DNA from 2 places in the Chimaeribacter sp. YP20170169 genome. Region 1 is predicted to be linked to the other one. Evidence: predicted binding sites of a transcription regulator. Region 1 holds the regulator's gene; the other holds the start of a gene.
What was found. The regulator PurR, encoded in region 1, represses purine synthesis genes. The targets are predictions, from matches to a motif close to CANGCAAACGTTTGCNTG.

Region 1 (14,717 bases):
CGAACCATCGACCCCCACCATGTCAAGGTGGTGCTCTAACCAACTGAGCTAAGAACGCATTGGGAAGCTGATTTGGTGCGTCCGAGTGGACTCGAACCACCGACCCCCACCATGTCAAGGTGGTGCTCTAACCAACTGAGCTACGGACGCACAACATCAGAAGACCTGCCAGAAATTTGGTGCGTCCGAGTGGACTCGAACCACCGACCCCCACCATGTCAAGGTGGTGCTCTAACCAACTGAGCTACGGACGCATCGTTTTTCTGATTGCCGGTGCCGGCAACGGGGACGAATATTAACGGCGTGGCGGGTGGCTGGCAAGCGGAAAAACGCAATTTTCTTCCATATTTCACGTGATTGCCGAGCGAGTGCGCACTCCGCTGTTTTTTTCAGCGCTCCCGGCCATCCTCGCCGGGAGCATTGCTGCATTAATGGGCGGCGCGCTTCAGGATCTGCTCAGTCGGCTGGCGTTGCAGCCAGCGTATCCGCAGTATCACCATCAGCGCCGCGAAAGTCAGGCCGATGATAAAGCCACACCAGAATCCGCTCGGCCCCATGCGTGGCACCAGCACATCGGTCAGCGCCAGCAGGTAGCCGCTTGGCAGCCCCAGCACCCAGTAGGCGACAAAGGTAATAAAGAAGATGGCGCGGGTATCTTTATAGCCGCGCAGCACGCCAGAGCCAATCACCTGCAGTGAGTCGGAGATCTGGTAGAGCGCCGCCAGCAGCATCAGCTGGCTGGCCATCGCCACCACCGCCGGGTTCTCATTGTAGAGCAGGGCGATACGCTCGCGCATCAGCACGGTAAAGATGGCGGTGCAGACCGCCACCGCCACACCAACGCTCAGGCCAGAGAGGGCGGCGGTACGCGCGCCCTCCGCCGATCCCTCCCCCAGCCGGTGGCCGACACGGATGGTCGCTGCCACGCCAATGGAGAGCGGCAGCATAAACATCATCGAGCTGAAGTTCAGGGCAATCTGGTGGCCAGCCACCGACACAATCCCCAGCGGCGACACCAGCAGCGCGACCACCGCGAACAGCGTCACTTCGAAAAACAGCGCCAGAGCGATCGGCAAACCGAGCTGCGTCAGGCGGCGTAGCACCGCCCAGTCCGGCTTGTCAAACGCGCCCTGCAAGCGGATGTCATGCAACCAGTAGGCGCGCTTCACATAAGCGCTCATCAGCAGGAACATCACCCAGTAGACAGTACCGGTGGCCACGCCGCAGCCCACGCCGCCCAGCGCCGGTGCGCCAAACTTGCCATAGATGAAGATGTAGTTCACCGGGATGTTGACCAGCAGGCCAATGAAGCCGAATACCATGCCGGGCTGGGTGCGCGACAGCCCCTCGCACTGGTTGCGCAACACCTGGAAGAAGAGGTAGCCGGGCGCGCCCCACATGATGGCGTGCAGGTAGCCGATCGCCTTCACCTCCAGCGCTGGGTCAACATTGTCCATCAGCCCAATCAAATGGTCGCTGTGCCACAGCACCCCAATCACCAGCAGCGACAAACCGCCCGCCAGCCAGAAGCCCTGGCGCACCTGATGGGCGATGTGGGCACGCCGCCCCGCGCCGTTGAGTTGCGCCACCACCGGCGTCAGCGCCAGCAGGATGCCGTGGCCGAACAGGATGGTTGGCAGCCAGATGGAGGTGCCGAGCGCCACGGCGGCCATGTCGGTGGCGCTGACGGCGCCCGCCATGATGGTATCGACAAACCCCATCGCGGTCTGGGAGATTTGCGCAATGATTACCGGAATGGCGAGGACCAACAAGCTGCGCGCTTCGATCAGATACTTCTGCACGACTACACCTTTTTTATTATGGGGAGGGGAAATGCCAGCCGTCACTGGCGGCAGGGATGAAGTGTTAAGAATAAGTTAGCAGGATTGTACCTGCCTGCGCGCCGCAAGCAACCCCTGGCGGCGGATGCTGAGTTGGCAAGCCGGGCAAACTGCGGCACACTGGAGGGAATGATTACGCCGGAAAAAAGAGAAGAGGCTTGCATGTTCACCGGTATTGTACAGGGCACCGCGCCGCTGGTTGCCATTGATGAAAAACCGAACTTCCGTACCCACGTGGTGCAACTCCCGCCGGAGTTGTTGCCGGGCCTGGAGCTGGGCGCCTCGGTGTCCCATAACGGCTGCTGCCTGACCGTCACGGCCATTGAGGGCGACCGCGTCAGCTTTGACCTGATCAAAGAGACGCTGCGCCTGACCAACCTGGGGGCGCTGAAGGTGGGCGATCTGGTCAACCTGGAGCGGGCGGCGAAGTTCAACGATGAGATTGGTGGGCACCTGATGTCCGGCCATATCATCTGCACTGCCGAGATCAGCAAAATCCTCACCTCTGAGAACAACCGTCAGGTGTGGTTCCGCATCGCCCATGAGGAGTACATGAAGTACATCCTGCATAAGGGCTATATCGGCATTGATGGCATCAGCCTGACCATCGGCGAAGTGGTGAAGAACCGCTTCTGCGTGCACCTGATCCCGGAGACGCTGGAGCGCACCACGCTTGGCAAAAAGCGTCTGGGGGACACGGTTAACATTGAGATTGATCCGCAGACTCAGGCGGTGGTGGACACCGTGGAGCGTGTGCTTGCCAGCCGCGAGGCCGCGATGGCGGCCGCCAAGGCCATCGGCGAGAATCTGGCGCAGGCCGATGCGGCTGACGAGGATCCGGCGAAAGCCTGACGCCCGCCGCTCCTTAAGCCCGGCCTCTGCGCCGGGCTTTTTTATGCCCTTTTTTTGCCCAGGTGAAAGTGTGAGGCCCGCGCGCGTCCCCTTTCCGGCGTTGCCAGCACGCGCGCAGGGCTGGCAGTCAGCCAAAGGCGATAGCCGGGTGGCTGGCCTACACTGCGGCGATTGCTAACCCGTTCTCTTGCAAAGGTGAAAAATGAACGTATTTCCCGTCAAACATAGTGAACTGCTGCGCCAGCCCGACTACTTTATCACCCGTGACGAGGTGCGCCGGTTGATCCACCAGGTGGCGGACAACTTGATCCATATCGAGGACAAGACCGGCGAGTTCCTGCTGCGGCTGGATGACGGACGGGTGATTGATACCAAGGGCTGGGCAGGCTGGGAGTGGACGCACGGCATCGGGCTGTATGGCATCTACAAATATTACCAGCAGACCAATGACCCGCAGGCGCTCGCTATCATTGATGACTGGTTTGCCGCGCGCCTGCAGGAGCCAATGCCGACCAAAAACGTCAACACCGTCTGCCCGTTCCTGACGCTGGCTTTCCGTTATGAAGAGACGCGCAACCAGAGCTGGCTGCCCTATCTGGAAGCGTGGGCCGAGTGGGTGATGTATGAGATGCCGCGCACTGAAAAGGGCGGCCTGCAACATATCGTCTACAACAATGAGAACCACCAGCAGCTGTGGGATGACACCCTGATGATGAGCGTGCTGCCGCTGGCGAAAATTGGCAAGCTGCTCAATCGGCCGGAGTACGTGGAGGAGGCGAAATTCCAGTTCCTGACCCATGTCCAGTACCTGATGGATCGCCAGAGCGGCCTCTGGTTCCACGGCTGGACCTTTGAGGGCAACCACAACTTTGCGCAGGCACGCTGGGCGCGCGGCAATAGCTGGCTGACCGTCGCCATCCCGGACTTCCTGGAGATGGTGGATCTGCCCGAGCACGATGCCACCCGCCGTTTCCTGATCCAGGTGCTGGAGAGCCAGATCGCCGCGCTGCAACAGTATCAGGACGCCTCCGGCCTGTGGCATACCCTGCTGGATGACCCGGACTCCTATCTGGAAGCCTCTGCCACCGCTGGCTTTGCCTACGGCATCATGAAGGCGGTGCGCAAGCGCTACGTTGGCAAGCAGTATGCGGCGATGGGGCTGCGCGCCGCACAGGGGGTGGTGCGCCACATCAACGATCAGGGCGAGCTGACCCAGGTCTCCTTTGGCACCGCGATGGGCAATGACCTCAACTTCTATCGCGAGATCCCGCTCACCTCCATGCCCTATGGGCAGGCGATGGCAATCCTCTGCCTCTCCGAGTATCTGCGCGTCTATCTCTAAGCGGCGTACAGGCGAAAAAAACCGGCCTTTGGCCGGTTTTTTCATGTTTAGCGCGGCACCCGCAGCCCGCCCTCGACGCCATGCGGGCTGAACAGCACCTGCCAGAGCTGGATATCGCGCGCGCGGAAGGCCCCCGCGCAGGCATTCAGGTAGTAGGTGAACATCCGGTAGAAGCGGTCGGAGTAGTTCTCCGCCAGTTGCGGCCATGCCTTGATGAAACGCTCATGCCAGGCCATCAGCGTGCGATCGTAATCCGCGCCGAAGTTGTGCCAATCCTCCATTACAAACTGTCCCTCGCTGGCTTGGGCAATATGCTTGACCGACGGCAGGCAGCCGTTGGGGAAGATATATTTGTCGATCCAGGGATCGACATGCATGTCCGTTTTGTTCGAGCCGATGGTGTGCAGCAGGAACAGGCCATCTGGCCGCAGGTTGCGCGCCACCACGTCAAAGTAGGTCTGGTAATTTTTCGGCCCGACGTGCTCAAACATCCCAACGGAGACGATGCGATCGAACTGCTGGTCCAGATCGCGGTAGTCCTGCAACAGGATGGTGACGTCCAGCCCTTCGCAGCGCTGTTGGGCCAGCTTCTGCTGCTCGGCGGAGATGGTGACACCGGTAACGGAGACGCCGTAGTGACGGGCGGCGAAGGCTGACAACCCACCCCAGCCACAGCCGATATCCAGCAGCGACATGCCGGGCTTCAGTTGCAGCTTCTCACAGATCATGCGCAATTTGTGCTCCTGTGCCTGCTCAAGCGTTTCCGCCTCTTTCCAGTAGCCACAGGAGTACTGCATGTAGGGGTCAAGCATCAGGGTAAAGAGATCGTTGCCAAGGTCGTAGTGCTCCTTGCCGACGATCCAGGCACGCTTTTTGGATTGCAGGTTGGTCAGGCGGGCAGCGGCAATGCGCAGGGTATCTTTCAGGTGGTGGGGCAGCTTGTGCTCCAGACCGGCGGCCACTACGCGCTGGAAGAAGATGTCGAGCCGCTCGCACTCCCACCAGCCATCCATGTAGCTTTCGCCAAGGCCCAGTGAGCCTTCCTGCAATACGCGCTTAAAAAAATCGGGGTTATTGATGGTGATATCGAAGGGCCGGGAGCCATTGATTTCGATATCCGCCTGGCTGAGCATCTCATGGGCAATGCGATACCACTGGTTATCCTGAATGCTCAAATCTTCTATACACGATGAACTCATAGCTTCTCCATCACTTTTTCTTCTGACTTATGACCTGCAAGGAAAAGCATAGACAATTTGCAGGCGTATACGAGAACCCGCGGGGTAACCCGCCGTATCTGATATTCGACTATGTACAGAGGAAAGTGGGACGAATCCCGCTGGCCCAGGGGTAGGACAGCAGGTCATCATCCCTGACAAAATGCGCGCACTCCTCGCGCACCAAGACTTGATAAAAGTTTTGTAAAACCGTTGTTCTTATCGAGTGAAAAAGAGTATAGGCGCGCCAGAAGCGATACTCAATAGTCAATCCCTTCTGGCGCAAAGAATAATCAAGCGATTATTCAGTAAGGCAATTATGCCGTTTGGTTAGTATGCCGCTCATGACGGATGGCTGCCTGCGCCGACGCATTACGCTGGAGCAGGTAGCCTGCCAATGCCAGGCCCACGGTGCTCAGCATCACACTGACGGTTGCCATCAGCGGCTGGCTGATAAAGGCCGATACCATCAGACTGGCGACGAAGCAGAGTCCCAGTTGCAGGGCATTCTGCAGGGCCGCGGCCTTGCCGGTGCTCTGCGGGAAGGGCAGTAGCGCGTTAGCCACAATTATGGGATAGAGTGCGCCATTTGCCAAAGCCATCACACAAAATGGCACCAGCAACAGCGCCAGCCCCGGCGTGGCGAGCCAGGCCAGCAGGAACAGCGCGATGATGCTCAGGCTGTAGCCAGCCAGCAGCCACGGCACTAGCACCTTGCCATCACGGCGGCTGACCACGTAGCGGCAGCCAAACCCACCCATCAGGAAGGCAAAGGTCTGCGGCACGTAGCTCAGGCCGATGGCATCCGCGCCATAGCCCATGGCGTGCAGGATGAAGGGCGAGCCGGTCAGCCAGGCGAAGAAGCCTGCCGAGCAGGCGGCATACATCAGCACGTTGCCGCTAAAGACGCGGGAGCCGAGCAGCGCCAGCATTCCTACCTTGGGGGCCGGATGGTCAGCACCCGGCCGGTTGGCAGGCTGGAGCCGCAGCGTTGGCACCAGCAGCAGCAGGGTGATGGCGAGCAGCGCCAGGAAGATGGCGCGCCAGCCAAAGTGGTTCAGCAGCCAGGCACCCAGCAGCGGGGCCAGCGCCGGTGACAGCGCCACCAGCGGCATAATGGTGGCAAACACCCGTTTCGCCTGCTCGCCCGTGCAGCGGTCCACCACCAGCGCCTGCCAGCTTACGGCCGCGGAACAGACTCCCACCGCCTGCACAAAGCGCATCAGCCAGAGCTGGCGCGCATCCTGCACCCACAGCATCCCGGCGCAGCCGACGGCAAACATCAACAGCCCCAGCACCAGTACGGGCTTGCGGCCGATGCGGTCAGAGAGCGGCCCCCAGATCAGTTGGGCGCAGGCGAAACCGGCCAAAAACAGGCTCAGGCTGGCGCTGATGGCATTGGGCGTCAGCGAAAGATCTGTCTGCATCTGGGCGAAGGCCGGCAGGTACATGTCAGTGGCCAAAAAGCCAAGCACACTCAGTCCGGCCAGATAGAGCATGAAAAGAGGGGAGCGGGTCATAGCAAATTCCTATGGTTTGTTAGTAGATGATAAGAAAAACGCATAGCGGTGCGCACTCTACTGGAGCAGCCAGGGCATTGTGAAACGTTAAAATTTGCGCCATGCTGTGAAAAATTTTGCAAGCAGAAAGAGTGGGGCGCGCCATGTGGTCAGAGTATTCGCTGGAGGTGGTGGACGCCGTAGCACGCACCGGCAGCTTTAGCGCGGCAGCGCAGGAGCTGCACCGGGTGCCCTCGGCGGTCAGTTACACCGTGCGCCAGCTGGAGCAGTGGCTGGCGGTGGAACTGTTTGAGCGCCGCCACCGTGATGTGGCGATCACCGAGGCCGGACAGGTTTTTATTGAGGAGGCGCGCGGTGTTATCAAAAAAATGCAGGCCGCGCGTCGCCAGTGCCAACAGGCGGCCAATGGCTGGCGTGGGCAACTCAATCTGGCGGTGGATCGGGTGGTGCGTGCCGATCGCACCCGGCAGCTGGTGCTCGATTTCTACCGCGAGTTTCCCGATATGGAGCTGCTGATCTCGCCGGAGGTGTTCAACGGCGTCTGGGATGCGCTGGCGGATGGACGGGTGGATGCAGCGATTGGTGCCACCCGCGCCGTGCCGGTGGGCGGCAGCTACCGCTTCCGCGACATGGGCTTTCTGCCGTGGCGCTGTGTGGTGAGCCGTACCCATCCGCTGGCACAACTGCCCGGCCCGTTGGCGGATGAGCAGTTGCGGCCGTGGCCAGCCCTCTGTCTGGAGGACACCTCCCGCACCCTGCCGAAGCGCGACACCTGGACGCTGGATAACCAACGGCGGCTGGTGGCGCCAGACTGGACCAGCGCGCTGGATTGCCTGCTGGCTGGCCTGTGCGTGGGGATGATCCCGGCGCACATGGCGCAACCGCTGATCGATCGTGGAGAGTTGGTGCTGCTGACGCTGGCGCAACCCTTCCCGGACAGCGCCTGTTGCCTGACCTGGGATCAGGCGCGCACCTCGCCAGCGCTTAGCTGGTTGCTGGATTATCTGGGGGACAGCGAAACGTTGAACCGGGAGTGGTTGCGTGGGGAGTAAAAACCGGGGCGCATGGCCCCGGCTGGTCGATTAACGGCGGTAGTCGCGGTAGGGGCCATCGGCCACGGAGCGACGCTCCACCAGTTTCGGGCGCACTTCAATGGTCTGCGGGTCTTCACGCTTGCTGGTGATGCGATCCAGCAGCATGGCAAAAGCACTCTCGCCGAGGCGCTCTTTCGGCTGGTGGATGGTGGTCAGTGCCGGGGTAAAGTAGCGCGCGTTACGCACGTTGTCATAGCCAATCACCGAGATGTCTTGTGGCACGCGCAGGCCCATCTCGTCGGCGGCGCAGATGGCGCCCATTGCCATGATGTCGCCGCCGCAGAACACCGCCGTTGGGCGCTGCTTCTGCACCAAAATCTGCTGCATCGCCTTGTAGCCGGACTCCGGCTCAAAATCACCCTGTACCACCCACTCCGGGCGCACAGTGATATTTGCCTCTTCCATCGCCTTCAGGAAGCCCTGATGGCGGCCGCCGCCGGTGTTGCGTGACAGCTGGCCGGGGATGATGCCGATATCACGGTGGCCGCGCTCAATCAGATAACGGCCTGCGATGTAGCCGCCCTCAAAGGCGTTATCAATGATGGAGTCAGTAAAGTCGCTGCGTGCTGAACCCCAGTCCATCACCACCATCGGGATGTTGCGGTACTCCTCGAGCATACCGATCAGCTGATCCGGGTACTCAGAGCACATCACCAGCAGGCCATCGACGCGCTTTTGCGCCAGCATCGCCAGGTAAGCTTGCTGCTTGTCGAGGTTATTGTGGGAGTTGCAGAGGATCAGGGTATAGCCCTTGCTGTAGCAACTGTTCTCCACGGACTCAATCACCTCAGCGAAGTAGGGGGCCTCACTGGAGGTCGCCAGCAACCCGATGGATTTGGTGTGGTTGACTTTCAGGCTGCGCGCCACGGCGCTTGGGGAGTAGTGCAACTCCTTGATGGCGGCCCAGACCGCCGCCTTCGTCTCTTCAGCGACGAAACGTGTTTTGTTGATAACGTGTGACACGGTGGTGGTGGACACGCCGGCACGTTTGGCGACATCTTTAATCGTGGCCATGGGAAAAGTGACTCCTGAAAATACGTGTTACAGCACGTAACTATAATGTTAATCGTTTGCCTGCGTTTATTCTTCTGCCCACCGTAAAAGATGCAGTGAATTCTAGGGGGAGAGGACGGTCATCTTCGCTGGGGAGCGGTGGGGCATTGCAGCCGCGGCCGGGTACGCAGTGTGTAAACCGCGAATTTTCCCCTATTCTTGCGCAAAGGGGAAGCAGAAAATTATCCCGTTGCGCATCACGACGTGATAGGCACTGCCTGCAATACTGTGAGAATATGAGAACTCATACAAACATTGTGGTTTTGTTTGCGTTATTCAGGAGAACACATGGATACCAATTTGAAACTGTCGCTATGCACCACTGTGGCGGCGCTCACCATGATCATTGCCTTTAGCTTTACCGCTGTTTTGGGCTAATCCGCCTGCACCAGAAAAAAAAGACGCCCTTGGGCGTCTTTTTTGTTACGCGGTGGTCAGCGCACGGTCTTGGGGGTCATCACGCGGCGGGCGCCGACGTAATGGTCCTGCCAGTAGTCATTATCCAGATAGCTGATGCGGATATCCTCGCCGGTGCGCGGTGACTGGATAAATTTGCCATCGCCGAGATAGACGCCAACATGGTCAGCCGCGCCACGGTTGGCGATGCGGAAGAAGACCAGATCGCCGCTCTCCAGCTCGCCACGTTTAACCGGCGCGGCATCACGCAGGTGGTACATCTCATTGGCGGTGCGTGGCAGGCGGATCTTCATCACATCTTTATAGGCGTAATAGACCAGCCCGCTGCAATCGAAACCGGTGGTGGGGGAGGTGCCGCCCCAGCGGTAGGGCTTGCCTACCTGCTTCATTAGCTTGGTCATCGCCGTTTGCTTGGCTTTCTGGTAGCGCTTTTTATGCGCCGGGCTGAGTGCCAGCGGGCCGCTCTCCACAGCTTTGGCCTCGTGGCCGGGCAGGCGCTGGCGGCCATAGCCTTTTTTATAGCCCTTTTTCGGCGGCGTCACCTTGACCAGATGGGTAGAGGCGGTTTTACGTGTTTTACCGCTTTTGGTCGTGACCTTGACCACCTGAGCCTTGTCGCGGCTGGTGGCTTTTTTCTTTACGCTGGTTTTCACCGGCTTGCGCTTTTTACGGTCATCCGTCCTGGCCTCACTGGCATGGCCCTTGCGGGGTTCGGCCGACGTGCGCGCATGGGGCGACGCATGCGCCAGATTCATACAGAGCTGGGTAAAAAGCAAAACGAAAAGCGTAACGAGTAAACGCATGGCAACGCTACCAAAAGTGTCCGACAAACATCCATGGAGGCCCAGTATCACTGAAACCTGCCGCACAAAAAAGCATGAAACCCCCTGATTCTAATTCATATTGTCAGAAAAAGTTAATAGCTTTTTTCATTAGTGAAAACTGGGGGGGAGATATGCTGCTTTTATCCGCAACTCAAGCGGTTAGCGGCCTGGCGGCATAGAGGGATAACGCGTTTTTCCGATAAACCTCATCGTTCAGATCTGTTACTGTTAACATATGTTTAATTATTGTTAGCAGTCAGGCCGACGAATTTGGGGCATGGGGGAAAACCCTGCAAAAAATGGTGTTTTCATCCCGTTGCCGCCCTCGTTACAATAGGCCACTGCTGATTTGATGTGACGCGTAATAGCCAGCCAATGGCTTGAGGAAGCAAGACAATGACGACAATTGAAAAGATCCAGGCCCAGATCGCGGAAAACCCGATCCTGCTGTACATGAAAGGCTCCCCGAAGCTGCCAAGCTGTGGCTTCTCCGCTCAGGCGGTACAGGCGCTGTCCGCGTGCGGTGAGCGTTTTGCCTATGTGGACATTTTGCAGAACCCGGACATCCGTGCTGAGCTGCCGAAATACGCCAACTGGCCGACCTTCCCGCAGCTGTGGGTGGATGGTGAACTGGTCGGCGGTTGCGACATCGTGCTGGAGATGTACCAGCGCGGCGAACTGCAACAGCTGATCAAAGAGACCGCCGAGAAGCACCGTTCCCAGGAAGAGCAACAGTAATCCGGGCGCGGGGGCAACCTCAGCGGCAATGAAAACGGGCGACCCTAGGGTCGCCCGTTCTGTTTTACTCGTCGGCCTCTGGTGTCGCCAGCGGCCAGCCACCCAGCCGTTTCCAGCGGTTGACCAGCTCACAGAACAGCAGTGCCGTCTGCTCGGTGTCATACAGCGCGGAGTGCGCCTGGGCGCTATCAAAGGGGATGCCGGCGGTGATGCAGGCTTTCGCCAGCACCGTCTGCCCGAGCACCAGCCCGCTCAGCGCCGCGGTATCAAAGGTGGCAAAGGGGTGAAAAGGGTTGCGCTTGAGGCTACCGCGCTCGGCGGCCGCCATCAGGAAGCTGTGATCAAAGTTGGCATTGTGCGCCACAATAATCGCCCGGTTGCAGTTCTGCTCCTTCATGCCCTTGCGCACCATCTTGAAGATGGCGTGCAGCGCCTCATACTCACTCACCGCGCCACGCAGCGGGTTGTGCGGATCGATGCCGTTGAAGGCCAGCGCCTCCGGTTGCAGCACCGCCCCCTCAAATGGGGCGACATGGAAGTGCAGCGCCTCATCACGCGTCAGCCAGCCGTCGTCGTCCATGCGCAACGTCACGGCGGCGATCTCCAGCAGGGCATCGGTACGGGCGTTAAAGCCAGCGGTTTCAACATCAATCACCACGGGATAGAACCCGCGGAAGCGGCCACTCAGGGCGTTGGGATCACTTTTATCAGCCATCAGTTTCTTATCAGGTTCGAATTCAGCGCGCATTATGGCAAATTTTCGCGGCCGATGCAGGGGAAGGGCAATACGCAGGAGAAGACGGGCGACGGCGTGCCGCGCCCGTAGGATCAGGGAAGCTATCAGTTGCCGAGGCCTTTGCCAGCGTGGCTGTTTTCAATCAGCTCGATCTTGTAGCCATCCGGGTCTTCCACAAAGGCGATCACGGTGGTGCCGCCCTTGACCGGGCCAGCTTCACGGGTCACATTGCCGCCAGCATTGCGGATCTGGTCACAGGTCGCCGCGACATCATCCACGCCCAGCGCGATGTGGCCGTAGGCCGTCCCCATGTCGTAGCTCTCGACGCCCCAGTTATAGGTCAGTTCAATCACCGCGCCTTCGCTCTCTTCGGTATAGCCGACGAACGCCAGGGAGTATTTGTATTCGGTATTTTCACTGGAACGCAGCAGACGCATGCCTAATACCTTGGTGTAGAAGTCGATGGAGCGTTGCAGGTCACCGACGCGAAGCATGGTATGGAGTAAGCGCATAAAGTCCTCTGATAACAGGTTGGCACGCGGCGAGGTGTTCGCCGCGTGGATAAAAACAGTTAAGTATAGCCTTCGCAGGCGAATAAATTCAATGTGATGCAGATAGTCACAGCGTTGGGTAGTCGGTGTAGCCATCACGGCCACCGCCATAGAAGGTCTCTGGCTGCGGTGGGTTGAGCGGCGCCTGCTGGGCAAAGCGCGCCACCAGATCCGGGTTGGCGATGTAGTCGCGGCCAAAGGCGGCGGCATCAACGTAACCGGCGTCAATCAACTGCTCCGCCTTCTGCTGCGTATAGCCACCGGCCCCGATGATCACCCCCTGATAGCGGGCGCGAATCGCCTTGCGCAACGCCTCCGAATAGGGACGGCCGCCGACCCAGTCCGGCTCGGAGATGTGCAGGTAGGCCAGTTGGCGGGCGCTCAGTTGCTCCACCAGCGTCAGCGCATCCTGCTCCTCCTGCTTGCCATTGCCCATGCCAGCGACGGCACCGACCGGCGAAATGCGGATGCCGACGCGGTCAGCCCCCAGTTCGGCCACCACGCTCTCCACGACGTCCAATGTCAGGCGCAGGCGGTTCTCGACACTGCCGCCATACTCATCATTTCGCAGGTTGGACTCCGGCGACTGGAACTGGTGCAGCAGGTAGCCGTGGGCGGCGTGGATCTCCACATAGTCAAACCCGGCCTCCCGTGCATGAATGGCGGCCTGGCGGAATTGTGCCACTACTTCGGCGATCTCAGCCACGGTTAGGGCGCGCGGCGGCGAGCAGGGAACGCGCGTCAGGTTGCCCTGCTCATCCCGTATCGTGGTGCGGGTGTCGGCGGTCTGTGCCGAGGGGGCGACCGGCGACTGCTGGCCCGGTTGCAGTGAGGTGTGGGAGATGCGGCCAACGTGCCACATTTGCAGGGCGATGTGGCCGCCGCGCGCATGGACGGCGTCCGTGATCTGGCGCCAGGCAGCCACCTGCTCAGGGGAGTGGATGCCCGGCGCGCCAGCATAGCCCTTGCCCTGCAAGGAGATTTGCGTCGCCTCGCTAATAATCAGCCCGGCGCTGGCGCGCTGGCTATAGTACTCGCCCATCAGGGCAGTCGGCAGATCGCCCGGCTCCTGGCTGCGCAGGCGGGTGAGGGGGGCCATAAAGATCCGGTTCGGCAGGGTGCGCCCGCCAATGGTCAACGGGGTAAAGAGTGTGCTCATGGCCAATGCCTCCTGAAAAAGTGTCCGGGCCACTATGCAGAGGAAAGGCTGGGGCAGATTGTTCAAACGTGCGCTCTAAAGCGTTGAAAGAAACCGGCGTACAGGCACGCCGGGTGAAGGGGGCGCAAGGGGCGTGGCCAGCGGGCGGCACGCCAAAGGCTCACGTTTGCGCGGCACGGGGCCACGCCGTGATGTTCTCGCGGCAAAGAGCCTTTACCGCGACGCCACCCTATCACCCGGTTATGACAGAAATTTGATGGCATGGGCGGGAAAAATGGCGGGCAGGCTTGCCAGCCCGGCGCAAAGGGGCTTCAATGAGTAGGCGGGCGATAAATTAACCAGCGCGCAACGTGCCGCCCGTTTGCGCAAAAGGGGAGATTGTGGCCGAGCAGCTTGAGTTTTTCACCATTCCCAGCCCCTGCCGCGGCATCTGCCAGTCAGATGAGCGCGGTTTTTGTCGTGGCTGCCTGCGCAGCCGGGAAGAGCGTTTCAACTGGATGAGCATGAGCGACGCCCAGAAGCGCCACGTCCTCCATCTCTGCCGCCAGCGCTACCTGCGCCAGCAGCGGCAAGCGCGCAAAGCCGATGACCCGCCGCCAGAACAACCCTCCCTGTTTTAATTCTTGCGAGGCGCCGCGCAAAGCCGTGCGCCAACGTCGTGCCGGGCCACGCAATTGTGTATGCTCTCCCCATCCAACCAAGGAGGCCGGTTATGAATCTTCGCAGTCCGATTGCCCCGCAGGGCCCTGAGTTTTCCCCGCTAATTTGTGGCTACTGGCGGTTAATGGAGTGGGCAATGCGCCCGCAGGAGCTGGTGACCTTTATTGAGCAGCACCTGGCGCTGGGCATCACCACCGTCGATCACGCTGACATCTATGGTGACTACCAGTGTGAGGCCGCGTTTGGCGACGCGTTGCGGCTGGCCCCCTCGCTGCGCCACCAGCTGGAGCTGGTCAGCAAGTGCGGCATTGCCACCACCGCCAAACCCGGCCATAGCCTTGGCCACTACATCACGGACAAGTCCCACATCATTGCCAGCGCTGAGCAGTCATTGCAGCACCTGAACACTGACCACCTCGACTTGCTGCTGATCCACCGCCCCGATCCGCTGATGGATGCCGATGAGGTGGCAGAAGCGTTCACCGCCCTGCATGGCAGCGGCAAGGTGCGCCATTTTGGTGTCTCCAACTTTACGCCAGCGCAGTTCTCGCTACTGCAATCGCGTCTGCCCTTTACTCTGGCAACCAACCAGGTGGAGATCTCGCCGCTCAATCAGACGGTGACGCTGGACGGTACGCTCGACCAGTGCCAGCAGTTGCGCATCCGGCCGATGGCGTGGTCATGTCTGGGTGGTGGCCGGCTGTTCCGTGAGC
Region 2 (14,717 bases), 360 kb from region 1:
TGGTAGCGCGCCAGCAACAGCGGCAGCCGGGTGGCGGCGGTGCTCTCCATCGACCCCAGGGCGAACTGGCCAGCTGGCTCACCGGCGTGGGTGATGCTCATCGCCTCATCGCTTAGCGCCAGAATGCGTTGGGCGTAGTTCAGGAAGTTGTGGCCCATTGCCGACAGCCGCACGCGCTGTTTCTCGCGGATAAACAGGTCTGTGCCCAGCTCCTGCTCAAGCTGGCGCAAGCGGGTAGTGAGGTTAGAGGGGACGCGGTGCAGCTGTTCGGCTGCCTTTACCAGCGAACCGGTCTCCGCCACGCAGCAGAACATCCTAAGCTGGGTCAGATCCATGTTTTCTCTTTTCGTGAGGAAGTGAAAGGATGTTATTCATTTTTTGTGAGTGTAGCGATCTGGTGACGCGTTGGCAACTGGCGATAACCGGGCGGGCAGGGGAGCACCCATCCATGCCACCGATAACTTGCAGCTATTTCATCAATCACGAAGCGTAATCGCTGGATAATCGCCGTCTACTCAACTACAGTGAGGCACCAAATTTTGGCGTGATCCCAGCCAAAATTGTAATACCTGTAGGAGAAGAAGAATGGCAACGCTGAGTAAAGAAGCCGCACTGGTTCATGAAGCGCTGATGGCGCGCGGCCTGGAGACCCCCTTGCGGCCGGAACCGATGCTTGATCGGGAGACCCGTACCCGCCACATCCAGGAGCACATGACCAGCATCATGCAGTTGCTGAACCTCGACCTGAACGATGACAGCCTGGCGGAGACGCCGAACCGCATCGCCAAGATGTATGTCGATGAGATCTTCTCCGGACTGGATTACAGCAACTTCCCGAAGATCACCATCATCGAGAACAAGATGCGGGTGGATGAGATGGTGACGGTGCGTGACATCACGCTGACCAGCACCTGCGAGCACCACTTTGTCACTATCGATGGCAAGGCGACCGTGGCCTACATTCCCAAAGATGGCGTGATTGGCCTCTCCAAGATCAACCGCATCGTGCAGTTCTTCTCCCAGCGCCCGCAGGTGCAGGAGCGCCTGACGCAGCAGATCCTGGTGGCGCTGCAAACCCTGCTTGGCACCAATAATGTTGCGGTATCCATTGATGCGGTACATTATTGCGTGAAAGCACGCGGTATCCGTGATGCGACCAGCGCCACCACCACCACTTCGCTGGGCGGTCTGTTCAAGTCCAGCCAGAACACCCGCCAGGAGTTCCTGCGCGCTGTCCGCCACGTCTGAGTCCGCACCCCGTTACCGGCGACGCCCCAAGGCGTCGCCTGACCCTACAGGATGTTGTGACCTATGCGCCAACCACGCATCGCCCCCCTTGACTGCGCCCGCGGGATCGCCATCCTTGGCATTCTTCTGCTCAACATCAACTCCTTCGGCCTGCCACGCGCGGCCTACCTGAACCCGGCCTATCTGGGACAGCCCTCCACCGGCGACGCCTTGACCTGGGTCATCATGGATGTGCTGGCACAGGCCAAATTCCTCACCATGTTCGCGCTGCTGTTTGGCGCCGGGCTGCAATTGCTGTTGCCGCGTGGCTCCGGCTGGATCCAGGCGCGCCTCTCCTGGCTGGTACTGCTTGGGCTGGTGCACGCCATCTTCTTCTGGGAGGGGGACATTCTGCTCTCCTATGGGCTGATTGGGCTGGTATGCTGGCGCATGATCCGCGAGGCACCCTCCAGCCGCACGCTAGTAACCACCGGGGGGCTGCTGTTTGTGCTGGGGGTGGCGGTGCTGGCGATGTTCGCCTTTATCACCAGCCCAGAGCCGGGCAGCTTCTGGCTGCCGGGGGTGGCCGACCGCCAGTATGAGGCGCTGTGGAAGATGCAGGGCGGCCCCGAGGCGTGGCGCAACCGGCTGGATATGCTCTCCTCCATGCTGATCTCGATTGCCGCGCAGTATGGCTGGGAGCTGATGGGCACGATGATGGTGGGCGCGGGCCTGATGCGCAGCGGCTGGCTGCGTGGCAAGTTCAGCCTGCGCCACTACCGCAATACGGCGCTCTGTCTGATAACGCTTTCATGGCTGATCCAGATCCCGACGGCGCTGGTGCAGTGGCATTTGGGCTGGGAGTACCGCTGGAGCGGCTACCTGTTGCAGGCACCGCGCGAGATTGGCGCCATGCTGCAGTCGATTGGCTATCTGGCGCTGGTTTATGGCTTCTGGCCGACGCTGGCGCGCTGGCGGGTGTGCGACTGGCTGTCGCAGGTGGGGCGCATGGCGCTCACCAACTATCTGGTACAGACCCTGATCTGCACCACGATCTTCTACCGCTTTGGCTGGGTGCAGCACTTTGGCCGCCTGCAACTGCTGGCTTTTGTGCCGGCGGTGTGGCTGGTGAACCTGCTGCTGTCCGTGGCCTGGCTGCGCTTCTTCCCGCAGGGGCCAGTGGAGTGGGTCTGGCGCCGCCTGACAGCGCTCACCGCCGGCCGCTCCGATTCCGTCTCCTGATCCCCCGGTGCCCGGCCTCTGCCGGGCACCAGCATATTCCTCCCTCAGTGCTGTGCTTTGCCGCATAATTTCCCCTAAAAGTTAAAGAAATGTATGAAAACGTTTTCTTTCCTGTGACGTGATTCACGAAGGGGATCGGGCAAAGTCGCTAGGATAGCGACGTGCAGTCAGTGCCCCTTTACCAGCCGAATAACAGGAATCTCCATGATCGTTTCCCTTTTCATTGCCTTTTGCCCCCGCCTTTCGCCCCTGCCACCGGCAGGCGGGAGGCTGCAATGATCACCATCCGTGATGTGGCGCGCCGCGCTGGCGTCTCGGTGGCGACGGTCTCCCGCGTGCTGAACAACTCGGCCATCGCCAGCAAAGAGACGCGCGAGCTGGTGCTGAAGGCGGCGACCGAGCTGGGCTACCGGCCGAATGCCAATGCGCAGGCGCTGGCGACCCAGTCCAGCGACACCATTGGCGTGGTGGTGATGGATGTCTCCGATCCCTTTTTCGGCGCGCTGGTCAAGGCAGTGGATACCGTTGCCCAGCTGCACCACAAGTATGTGCTGATCGGCAATAGCTACCATCAGGCGGAGAAGGAGCGCCACGCGATTGAGGTGCTGATTCGCCAGCGCTGCAACGCCCTGATTGTCCATGCCAAAGCGCTGGATGACCGCGAGCTGATCGCCTTTCTGGAGCAGGTGCCGGGCATGGTGCTGGTCAACCGCATCATTGCTGGCTATGAGCACCGCTGCGTCGGGCTGGACAACGTCAGCGGCGCGCTGATGGCGACCCGGCTGCTGCTCAGCCACAACCACCGGCGCATCGGCTATATCGGCTCCAACCACCCGATTGAGGATGACGTGCAGCGCCGTGAAGGCTACCGGCGCGCGATGGCAGAGGTGGGGCTGGCGACGCCCGAGGCGTGGTACGCCGCTGGCTCGCCGGATTTGCAGGGCGGCGAGGCGGCGATGGTAGAGCTGCTGGGGCGCAACCAGCAACTGACGGCGATTTTTGCCTACAACGACGCGATGGCCGCCGGGGCGCTGGCGGTGCTAAAAGAAAACGGTATCAGTGTGCCGCAGGGCTGCTCGCTGGTGGGGTTTGATGACATCCCGATCGCCCGCTACACCAGCCCGAAGCTGACCACGGTGCGTTATCCCATCATGTCGATGGCCACCCTGGCGACCGAACTGGCGCTGAAAGGGGCGGCCAACGAGCTGGAGAGCGATGTAACCCACTGTTTTATGCCGACGCTGGTGCGCCGCCATTCGGTGGCGCTGCGCTGAAATGTGGAAACAGTCACGAAGTGTCATGATTGCCTTGTGTAACCGCTTTCAAATTGTGAACACATTCACAGTTAATTAACAATACAGCGATTATGATGCAAACGTTTTCTGTCAGGATGTGTCAACACGTTTACAAATAGTCACATCCTGGCAATTTCCCGCCGCGCCGCCACCGGCGACACCACACACAGCGTGCGCGGGGGACAGAGCGGCAACCCCTGGTTCTACCCTACATAAACCGGAGACGACAAATGAATAAGAAGGTCTTTACCCTGGCTGCAGTGGCCGCCAGCATGCTGTTCGGCGCAGCGGCACACGCGGACACCCGCATCGGCGTCACCATCTACAAATACGATGACAACTTCATGTCGGTGGTGCGCAAGGCGATTGAGAAGGAAGCCAAATCCTCTTCGGATATCGAACTGCTGATGAATGACTCGCAGAACGACCAGTCCAAACAGAATGACCAGATCGACGTGTTGCTGGCGAAGGGCGTCAAGGCGCTGGCCATCAACCTGGTAGACCCGGCGGCCGCGCCAGTGGTGATTGACAAGGCACGCGGCAATGACGTGCCAGTGGTGTTCTACAACAAAGAGCCGAGCCGCAAGGCGCTCGACAGCTATGACAAAGCCTACTACGTCGGCACCGACTCCAAAGAGTCCGGCATCATCCAGGGCGAGCTGATCGCCAAGCACTGGAAAGCCAACCCCACCTGGGATCTGAACAAAGATGGCACCGTGCAGTTCGTGCTGCTGAAGGGCGAGCCGGGCCACCCGGATGCCGAGGCGCGTACCAAGTACGTCATCGATACCCTGAATGGCAAAGAGGGCCTGAAGACCCAGCAGCTGCAACTTGATACCGCGATGTGGGACACCGCACAGGCCAAGGACAAGATGGACGCCTGGCTCTCCGGCCCGAACGCCGACAAGATTGAGGTAGTGATCGCCAACAACGATGCAATGGCCATGGGCGCGGTGGAAGCGCTGAAAGCCCACAACAAGACAAAGATCCCGGTCTTCGGCGTGGATGCGCTGCCGGAGGCCCTGGCGCTGGTGAAATCGGGCGCAATGGCGGGAACCGTGTTGAATGACGCCAACAACCAGGCGAAAGCCACCTTCCAGCTTGCGAAGAATCTGTCCGAGGGTAAAGCCGCGGCAGAGGGCACCAACTGGAAAATTGAAAATAAAATCGTACGTGTCCCTTACGTCGGTGTAGACCAGGATAACCTGGCGCAATTTATCGGTAAGTAATCCCCGTTTAGTCTAACGGTGCAGTAAGCAATACCCCGCCGCGGGTCAGGATGGCCGGCGGCGTCCGCCACCTCAGGTTGTCGCTGGGCAGGCAGGTGGTCACCGGTTCGTCCGGCCCGCCGCATGCGCCCAGGATACCCCGAACAGCAGACTCCATCTTTTAGCCAGGTGTAACTATGGCCGATATCAGTACGGGACAGCCGCGTGAGTGGCTGTTGGAGATGACCAATATCTCGAAGTCATTTCCGGGCGTAAAGGCACTGGATAACGTTAATTTAAAAGTCCGCCCCCACTCCATTCACGCCCTGATGGGGGAGAATGGCGCAGGCAAGTCGACGTTATTGAAATGCCTGTTTGGTATTTACAGCAAAGATTCCGGCAGCATCCTTTTCCAGGGGAGAGAGGTTGATTTCAAAAGCTCCAAAGAGGCGCTGGAGCAGGGCGTGTCGATGGTGCATCAGGAGCTGAACCTGGTGCTGCAACGCACGGTGATGGACAACATGTGGCTAGGCCGCTACCCAACCAAGGGCATCTTCGTCGATCAGGACAAGATGTACAGCGACACCAAGGCAATCTTCGACGAACTGGACATCGACATCGACCCCCGGGAGAAGGTGGCGAAACTGTCGGTGTCGCAGATGCAGATGATCGAGATCGCCAAGGCGTTCTCCTATGACGCCAAAATCGTCATCATGGATGAGCCAACCTCCTCGCTGACTGAAAAAGAGGTCAACCACCTCTTTACCATCATCCGCAAGCTGAAAGAGCGTGGCTGCGGCATCGTCTACATCTCGCACAAGATGGAGGAGATCTTCCAGCTGTGTGACGAGATCACCATCCTGCGCGACGGCCAGTGGATTGAGACCCGGCCGCTGAAGGGGATGACGATGGACCATATCATCGCCAAGATGGTCGGGCGCTCCCTCAGCCAGCGCTTCCCTGACCGGCAGAACACGCCGGGCGAAGTCATTTTGGAGGTGAAAAACCTCACCTCGCTGCGCCAGCCCTCGATCCGGGACGTCTCCTTTGACCTGCATAAAGGGGAGATCCTTGGCATCGCCGGGCTGGTGGGCGCCAAGCGCACCGACATCGTTGAGACGCTGTTTGGCATCCGTGAGAAGGTGAGCGGCACCATCAAGCTGCATGGCAAGGCAATCAACAACCACAGCGCCAACGAGGCGATCAACCACGGTTTCGCGCTGGTCACCGAGGAGCGCCGCTCCACCGGCATCTACGCCTACCTGGACATCGGCTTCAACTCGCTCATCTCCAACATCCGCAACTACAAGAACAAACTGGGGCTGCTGGATAACCGGCGGATGAAGAGTGATACCCAGTGGGTGATTGACTCAATGCGGGTGAAAACGCCGGGCCACCACACCCACATTGGTTCGCTCTCGGGCGGTAACCAGCAGAAGGTGATCATTGGCCGCTGGCTGCTGACCCAGCCGGAGATTTTGATGCTGGATGAGCCAACGCGCGGCATTGACGTCGGCGCCAAGTTTGAGATCTACCAACTGATTACCGAACTGGCGAAGAAGGAGAAGGGGATCATCATCATCTCCTCGGAAATGCCGGAGCTGCTCGGGATTACCGACCGCATCCTGGTGATGAGTAACGGGCAGGTCGCCGGTATCGTGAATACCAAAGAGACCTCGCAGAATGAAATATTACGTCTTGCCTCCTTGCACCTCTAATCTTGTTGAAGGTTCTTATTATGACTGCATTAAATAAGAAAAGTATGCTCACTTATCTCAAAGAGGGCGGGATTTACGTTGTACTGCTGGTGCTGCTGGCGATCATTATTTTCCAGGACCCCACCTTCCTGAGCCTGATGAACCTGAGTAACATCCTCACCCAATCCTCGGTGCGCATCATCATCGCGCTGGGCGTGGCGGGGCTGATTGTGACGCAGGGCACTGACCTGTCAGCGGGCCGCCAGGTCGGGCTGGCGGCGGTAGTGGCGGCCACCATGTTGCAGGCGATGGATAACGTCAACAAGGTGTTCCCAGACATCCAGACCGTGCCGATCCCGCTGGTGATCCTGACGGTGTGCGTGATTGGCGCGCTGATTGGCCTGCTGAACGGCATCATCATCGCCTACCTGAACGTGACGCCGTTTATCACCACCCTCGGCACCATGATCATCGTTTACGGCATCAACTCGCTCTACTACGACTTTGTCGGCGCGTCCCCGATTGCTGGCTTTGACAGTGGCTTCTCCTCCTTTGCGCAGGGCTTTATCCGCCTCGGCGGCTTCAAGCTCTCCTACATCACCTTCTATGCGATCATCGCCATCGTGTTTGTCTGGGTGCTGTGGAACAAGACCCGCTTTGGCAAGAACATCTTCGCCATCGGCGGCAACCCTGAGGCGGCCAAGGTCTCCGGCGTCAACGTGCCGCTGAACCTGATCATGATCTATGCCCTCTCCGGTGTCTTCTACGCCTTTGGCGGGCTGCTGGAGGCGGGCCGTATCGGCAGCGCCACCAACAACCTCGGCTTTATGTATGAGCTGGACGCCATCGCCGCCTGCGTGGTCGGCGGCGTCTCCTTCGCCGGCGGCGTGGGCACCGTGGCCGGGGTGGTGACCGGGGTGATCATCTTCACCGTCATCAACTACGGCCTGACCTACATCGGTGTGAACCCTTACTGGCAGTACATCATCAAGGGCGGCATCATCATCTTCGCGGTGGCGCTGGACTCGCTGAAGTACGCTAAGAAGAAGTAAGCCAAAGCCAAAAAAAAGGCGCCGTCAGGGCGCCTTTTTTATGGTTGCGGCTCGGTGGCCGGCGGGGAAGCAGGTGGCCGGGGTGGGGCGGCGGCGCTTCTGGCGCAGCGGGTTGGCCCGTGGCTTCCTGCTGCTGGCGCAACAGTTCCGCCTGCTCCTCTTCATGCTGCTGGCGCGCGCGGGTCAGCGCCTCCTGTTTCTCCTGCTCCTGTTGGCGCTCGCGCGCCAGACGCTGTTGCAGCTCCAGCAATTGCTCCGGCGTGACGGCCGGGTAGCCCTGCGCGTCCGCTGGCACCGGGTGCACCGCCGGGATCGGGATCAGCGGCCCAAGGAAGCGCGGCTCGCGCTTGAGCAGATAGAGGTCAGTCAGCGCGCCGAGGCGCGCGGCAATCTCGCGCACCCGCACCGTCAACATATCCTTGGGCGAGGGCACGGCGTAGCACTGCGCCTGAATGCCCATGTGCAGGGCGATGAACAGCGCCCGCTCGCAGTGGAAGCGCTGGGTGATGACGATAAAGTCATTGGTGTCGAACACCTTGCGGGTGCGCACGATGGAGTCGAGGGTACGGAAGCCAGCGTAGTCGAGCACGATGTCGCTGGCCGGGATGCCGGCGGCGATCAGGTCGCGGCGCATGGTCATCGGCTCATTGTAGCTCTGGAGCGCGTTGTCGCCGCTCAGCAGCAGGTACTTCACCTTGCCGCTGTTGTAGGCGTTGATCGCCCCCTGGATGCGGTAAAGGTAGTACTGGTTAATCACACCGGTGCGGTAGTACTTGGCAGTACCGAGCACCACGCCCACCTGGCGGTGCGGCAGGGTGCGCACATCCTCATAGATGTAGGCGGTGGTTTTCCAGCTCATCCAGCGATCGAGCGCAATAGCCGCCGCGCCGATCGCGAACACGATAAGCAGTAAGCTGGCTATCAGGCGTTTCCACATGGTTCAGGCCCTACGGGATGAGATTTGCTTGGGGTTCCAAGGCTACTTTACCTGTTTGCGCGACGCAAGGTATGCCGGGTTTGTGCGGCGGTTTCGCTGTATTTTTCATCAACTTGTGGGAAAAGCCAATAAAAAGGCAAGGGCGGGCGCCCTTGCCAGATGCGCGAAGCCCCGCTTAGAACGAGGTGCGCTTGTAGTTGCGGTACTTCGGTTGCCAGAAGTTGTGCTCAATCGCCGTGGAGAGCGCATCCTCAGAGGTCACTGGCGCCACACCATGCAACTGTGCGGCCTTGCCGACTTCCATCGCGATAACGCGCGACACGCCCTGAATGTCATTGACGTCCGGCAGCAGCGAGCCGTGGCCTTCGGTCGCCAGCGGCGAACAGTCGGCCAGCGCGCGGCTGGCGGCCATCAGCATGTTGTCGGTGACGCGGGTGGCACCTGACGCCAGCACGCCAAGGCCGATGCCGGGGAAGATGTAGGAGTTGTTGCACTGGGCAATCGGGAACACCTGATCCTTGTAGTGCACCGGGGCGAACGGGCTGCCGGTGGCAACCAGCGCCGCGCCGTCGGTCCAGCTGATGATGTCCTCCGGGCGGGCCTCAACGCGTGAGGTCGGGTTGGAGAGCGGCATCACGATTGGGCGCGGGCAGTGGCGGTGCATCTCACGGATAATCTCCTCCGTGAACAGCCCCGGCTGGCCAGAGACGCCAATCAGGATGGTCGGCTTGGCGTTGCGCACCACGTCCATTAGCGAGATGGCGTCGTTGCTGACGTCCCAGTCAACCAGATTGTCGCTCTTCTGGATCAGCTTGGCTTGGAACTCCAGCAGGTTCGGCAGTTTGTCCGTCAGCAGGCCATAGCGGTCTACCATGAACACTCTGGCGCGCGCCTCCTCTTCGCTCAGCCCTTCGGACTTCATCTGGGCGATGATCTGCTCGGCGATGCCGCAGCCAGCGGAACCGGCACCCAGGAAGGCCACGGTCTGGTCGCGCAGGCGGCAGCCAGCGGCGCGGCTGGCGGCGATCAGGCTGCCAAGGGTCACGGCGGCGGTGCCCTGAATGTCATCGTTGAAGCAGCAGATCTCATCACGGTAGCGGTTGAGCAGCGGGGTGGCGTTGGCCTGTGCGAAGTCCTCAAACTGCAACAGCACTTTCGGCCAGCGGCGCTTGATCGCCTGAATGAACAGCTCCACGAACTCGGCGTACTCTTCGCCGGTGATGCGCGGGTGACGCCAGCCCATGTAGAGCGGGTCGTTCAGGCGTTGCGGGTTATTGGTGCCGACGTCCAGCACCACCGGCAGGGTGTAGGCTGGGCTGATGCCGCCACAGGCGGTGTAGAGCGACAGCTTGCCAATCGGGATGCCCATGCCGCCGATGCCCTGATCGCCAAGGCCGAGGATGCGCTCGCCGTCCGTCACCACGATCACCTTCACATTCTGTTTGGTGGCGTTTTGCAGGATGTCGTCGATGCGGTCGCGGTTGGCGTAGGAGATGAAGATGCCACGCGCGCGGCGGTAGATATCGGAGAAGTGCTCACAGGCCAGGCCCACGGTCGGCGTGTAGATGATCGGCATCATCTCGCTCAGGTGGTTATCCAGCAGGCGGTAGAACAGCGTCTCGTTGGTGTCCTGAATGTTGCGCAGGTAGATGTGCTTGTCGATGTCGGTTTTGAAATCCTGGAACTGGCGCCAGGCGCGCTCCGCCTGCTCCTCAATGGTCTCCACCGCCTCGGGCAGCAGGCCGTGCAGGTTGAAGTGGGTGCGCTCATCGTCAGTAAAGGCGCTGCCTTTGTTCAGCAGCGGCGCTTCCAGCAGGATCGGGCCAGCATAGGGGATATAAAGGGGGCGTTTGCTCTCGTTTTCAAGTTCCATTGATCTACTCTTGGCGGTCTTAAAGAAAAGGTTGCGCGCTGATCCTAAAAGATAACGCCAATATGTACAGCAATTGTTATCAATGTATGACAAAAATCGTGCAGTCAGTAACCTAACTTAACGATTTACAAGCCTTTTGGCGGAGAGCGGGAGTGGTCAAACCATTGGGCCGGGCAGGGTGCCCGGCCAGGGGGAGGGGCAATTTTAGACCGCGATCACGGTCAGGTCATCACAGCCGAGGGCCGCCAGCGTGGCGCGGGTGGCATCAACCTGTGACAGCAGCGCCGACTCACGCTCAATCAGCACCGCACGGCGCAGGGTGGCGTGGTCACTGCCCGCCAGGTTCATCAGGTTCAGCGCGGCCTGCAGCGGCGGCAGGCTGGGGTTGAACGCGGCATTTTCGGCGTAGCGGCCGGGGAAGATTTTGCCCTCCGCATCCTCCAGCGCGATGCCGCAGTGGGCGTGGCTGTAGGGGGCGTGGCTCTGGTTCATCGCCGCCAGGGCATACTTGGTCAGCGCATCGCCCTCCGCCTGATAGCCGTGATCCACTTGGTCCATCAGCAGGGTGGTGATGGCCAGATCGCGCGGGCCAAAGGCATCCGGCAGGTAGTGGCCAAGGGAGGCCACTTCACGGCCCGGCAGGTGGACGGCCAGTTGCACGCCGCTGTTCAGCTCATTCATAAACTGGCGGCAGTGGCCGCACGGCGTGTAGTTGACGGTGATCGCCTCTAGCTGGCGCTCGTTGCGCAGCCAGGCGTGGGTGACCGCCGATTGCTCCGCGTGCACGGTCTGTTGCAGCGGCGCACCGGTGAACTCCATGTTAGCGCCGAAGTACCAGTTGCCACTGATGCCACGGGCGATGGCCCCTACCTGGAAGTGGGAGACCGGTGCCAGAGAGCAGGCTGCCGCCAATGGCAGCAGGGCGAACGCCAGCGCGTCGGCGGAGAGGCCGCTCTCCTGTTGCAGTCGGGTAACCTCTGCTGCCGTGAAAAAGGCGGGGAAATCATTATGGCGCAGCAGCGGCTCCAGCGCCGTGGCCAGTTCCATTGAGAGCGCGGAAAACGCGGTATGAAATCGTGCGTGCATCGGTCCTTCCATCTTATGGCAACATTCGGGCAGCCAGTGTAGGGGGACGCAATGGATTGCAGTGTGATTAGTATCACATTTCTGGTGAAATTCATGCAAATGACATGGGAAAGTGAGCGAAGTCACGCAATCTGGCGCGGAGCGATCAGGCGGGAAAATGTCCCCCGCCGGAGCGGGGGAGCGGGATCACTGTGGGAACCACTTGTCGTTGATCGCCTTGTAGGTGCCGTTGGCCTTGATCGCCTCCAGTGCGCCATTCAGTTTCGCCAGCAGCGCCTGATTGTCCGGGCGCACCGCGATGCCGAGGCCGGTGCCGAAGTATTGCGCATCGGTCACGTGCTCGCCCACCGGGGCCAGATTCGGGTTGCTCTTCAGCCACTCATTGACCACGGCGGTGTCACCGAATACCCCATCCAGACGGCCATTTTTCAGGTCAAGGATGGCGTTCTGGTAGCTGTCATAGGCAACGGTGGTGATCTCCGGGTGCTTCTCTTGCAGGTACTTCTGGTGGGTGGTGCCGTTCTCCATGCCAACGCGCTTGCCCTTCAGGTCAGCCAGCGTCTGGAACTTGCCCTTCTGGGCGATGACGATGGCCGAGTTGGCGTAGTAGGGCTGGGTGAAGGCCACCTGCTTCTGGCGCTCTGGGGTGATGTCCATGCCGGAGATCACTGCGTCAAAACGCTTGAATTTCAGCGCCGGGATCAGGCTGTCAAAGGCCTGATTGGTGAAGGTGCAGTTGGCCTGAAGCTGTTTGCAGAGTGCGTTCGCCAAATCAATGTCAAAGCCAACCATCTGGTTGCTGGCATCCAGCGACTCAAACGGCGGGTAGGTGGCGGAAGCCGCGAAGCGGATGGTGTCAGCCGCGCTGGCGGTAAACGCGATGCCAGAGAGCAGGGCGGCGAGCAGCAATTTTTTCATGGTGATACTCCAGATTATTGTTGTGGTCCCCTGCGCCAGCCGGGATGGCCTGCGGAACGGGCAGCACTGCACGGTGGCCGGGACAGGTCTCTACGCTGACATTATTTGAATTTATATGCAATAAAATTGCTTAAAAAATTAGATGAGTGGGTGAGTTTTAATCAGGTGGGCAAGATGGCAGGCAAAAAAAGGGGCGGCCAATGCCGCCCCTGGAGGTCAGTTGCGCTGTTCAAAGCGCAGCGCACGGCGCTCGATCAGCCGCATCAGCAGCGTTAGCAAACCATTGACGCACAGGTAAACCAGCCCGGCCGCGCCAAACACCATCACATCGTAAGTGCGGCCATACAGCAGCTGGCTGTGGCCCATCACCTCCATCAGGGTGATGGTGTAGGCCAGCGAGGTGCTTTTGAACACCAGCACCACCTCATTCGAGTAGGAGGAGAGGGCGCGCTTGAAGGCGAACGGCAGCAGGATGCGCAGCGACTGCATCTTCGACATGCCGAGCGCCTCGCAGGATTGCCACTGGCCGGCGGGGATGGCGCGCAGCGCGCCGTGGAACAGCAGCGTGGTGTAGGCCGCGCTGTTGAGCGACAGTGCCAGCACCGCGCAGAGCCACGGCTGCGACAGCAGGTTCCACAGCCACGGGTAGTGCTGGATGGCGGGGAACTGGCCGGGGCCGTAGTAGATCAAAAAGATCTGCACCAGCAGCGGCGTGCCGGTGAACAGCGTGATGTAACCGCGCACCAGCTGGCTGATGACCGGCGTGCGCAGCGCCAATATCAGGGTGAACAGCAGCGACAGCACCAGCGCCGCCAGCAGCGAGGCGACCGTCAGCGTCAGGCTGGTGTGCAACCCCTTCAGGATCTCAGGTAAGTACTCCAGCATCAGTGCAGCCTCTGCTCAAAACGGGTGGTGCGCTGCTCAATGCGCCGCAGCACAGCCTGGCTGAACAGCGTTACCAGCAGGTAGATCATGGCGGCGATCAGATACCAGTTAAACGGCTCCTGGGTGCGGGTGGCGATGCTTTTGGTTTGCAGCATCAGGTCATTGACGCTGATCAGCGACACCAGCGCGGTATCCTTCAGCAGCACCAGCCACTGGTTGCCGAGGCCGGGCAGCGCGTGGCGCCACATCTGCGGCATCACCAGCCTGAAGAAGATGGCGGCCTTGCTCATCCCCAGCGCCTGCCCGGATTCACGCTGGCCGTGCGGCACGGCCTTCAGCGCGCCGCGCAGCGTCTGCGAGGCGTAGGCGGAGTAGAGCAGCGCCAGCGCCACCACGCCGCATAGGAACGGGCTGACCTCAAAGTTCTCAATGTTGAGCTGCACCGGCAGCTGGAACAGGTAGAAGTTGAGGGTAAAGCCGTCCGCCAGCAGCATCAGCACCTGAGAGGAGCCAAAGTAGATGAACAGCACCACCAGAATCTCCGGCAGGCCGCGCAGCAGCGTCACCAGCCCGGTGCCAAGCCAGGCCACCGGCCGCCAGCGCACCGACTCCCAGACGGCGAACAGCATCGCCAGCGCCAGACCGAGCACCAGCGAGCAGAGCGCCAGGCCGACGGTCATGCCGGCGGCGCTGAGTAGGGGTTGGAATTCACTCATCGGGAATTACTGCTGAAACCATTTCTGGTAGATGGTTTGGTAGGTGCCGTCCTGTTTCACCTTCGCCAGTGCGGCGTCCAGCTTGCCCAGCAGGTCGCTGTTCTGCTGACGCACGGCGATGCCAAGGCCAGTGCCAAAGTAGGCGGCGTCCGTGACCTTGTCGCCCACGGCGGAGAGGTTCGGGTTCTGTTTCAGCCACTCATTCACCACCGCCGTGTCACCAAACACCGCGTCCAGGCGGCCATTTTTCAGGTCGAGGATGGCATTCTGGTAGCTGTCATACGGCACCGGGGTGATGTCCGAATGCTTCTCGGTCAGGTACTTCTGGTGGGTGGAGCCATTTTGCATACCTACGCGTTTGCCCTTCAGCGCGGCGAGGTCAGCGAACTTGCCCTTCTGCGCGACAAACAGTGCGGAGTTGTCATAGTAGGGCTTGGTGAAGGCGACCTGCTTCAGGCGCTCCGGGGTGATGTCCATACCCGAGATCACCGCGTCAAAGCGGCGGAACTTCAGGCTGGGGATCAGGCTGTCAAAGGCTTGGTTGGTGAAGGTGCAGTTGGCCTGCATCTCTTTGCACAGCG

Region 2: a site for PurR is predicted at 2,562-2,579, ahead of galS (HTH-type transcriptional regulator GalS). Genes of this name have one in related genera too.

What each region holds. Positions count from the first base shown of each region.
Region 1 covers NZ_CP176824.1:2,192,777-2,207,493, reverse strand. Annotated here, with positions in the region: tRNA gene ACK3SD_RS09875 (tRNA-Val) at 1-58, opposite strand, end outside; tRNA gene ACK3SD_RS09870 (tRNA-Val) at 74-150, opposite strand; tRNA gene ACK3SD_RS09865 (tRNA-Val) at 178-254, opposite strand; gene ACK3SD_RS09860 (MATE family efflux transporter) at 429-1,802, opposite strand; gene ACK3SD_RS09855 (riboflavin synthase subunit alpha) at 2,004-2,693, shown strand; gene bglB (beta-galactosidase BglB) at 2,896-4,035, shown strand; gene cfa (cyclopropane fatty acyl phospholipid synthase) at 4,083-5,234, opposite strand; gene punC (purine nucleoside transporter PunC) at 5,570-6,772, opposite strand; gene punR (DNA-binding transcriptional activator PunR) at 6,916-7,824, shown strand; gene purR (HTH-type transcriptional repressor PurR) at 7,855-8,880, opposite strand; gene cydH (cytochrome bd-I oxidase subunit CydH) at 9,208-9,297, shown strand; gene ACK3SD_RS09820 (C40 family peptidase) at 9,354-10,139, opposite strand; gene ACK3SD_RS09815 (Grx4 family monothiol glutaredoxin) at 10,557-10,898, shown strand; gene rnt (ribonuclease T) at 10,963-11,646, opposite strand; gene gloA (lactoylglutathione lyase) at 11,739-12,146, opposite strand; gene nemA (N-ethylmaleimide reductase) at 12,253-13,350, opposite strand; gene ACK3SD_RS09795 (DUF1289 domain-containing protein) at 13,725-13,964, shown strand; gene ACK3SD_RS09790 (aldo/keto reductase) at 14,057-14,717, shown strand, end outside.
Region 2 covers NZ_CP176824.1:2,551,151-2,565,867, reverse strand. Annotated here, with positions in the region: partial or broken gene ACK3SD_RS11630 (LysR family transcriptional regulator) at 1-335, opposite strand, end outside; gene folE (GTP cyclohydrolase I FolE) at 586-1,248, shown strand; gene yeiB (DUF418 domain-containing protein YeiB) at 1,312-2,469, shown strand; gene galS (HTH-type transcriptional regulator GalS) at 2,745-3,743, shown strand; gene mglB (galactose/glucose ABC transporter substrate-binding protein MglB) at 3,995-4,993, shown strand; gene mglA (galactose/methyl galactoside ABC transporter ATP-binding protein MglA) at 5,170-6,690, shown strand; gene mglC (galactose/methyl galactoside ABC transporter permease MglC) at 6,711-7,721, shown strand; partial or broken gene sanA (outer membrane permeability protein SanA) at 7,930-8,658, opposite strand; gene ACK3SD_RS11590 (NAD-dependent malic enzyme) at 8,834-10,531, opposite strand; gene cdd (cytidine deaminase) at 10,736-11,617, opposite strand; gene ACK3SD_RS11580 (arginine ABC transporter substrate-binding protein) at 11,804-12,535, opposite strand; gene artM (arginine ABC transporter permease ArtM) at 12,752-13,420, opposite strand; gene artQ (arginine ABC transporter permease ArtQ) at 13,420-14,136, opposite strand; gene artJ (arginine ABC transporter substrate-binding protein) at 14,143-14,717, opposite strand, start outside.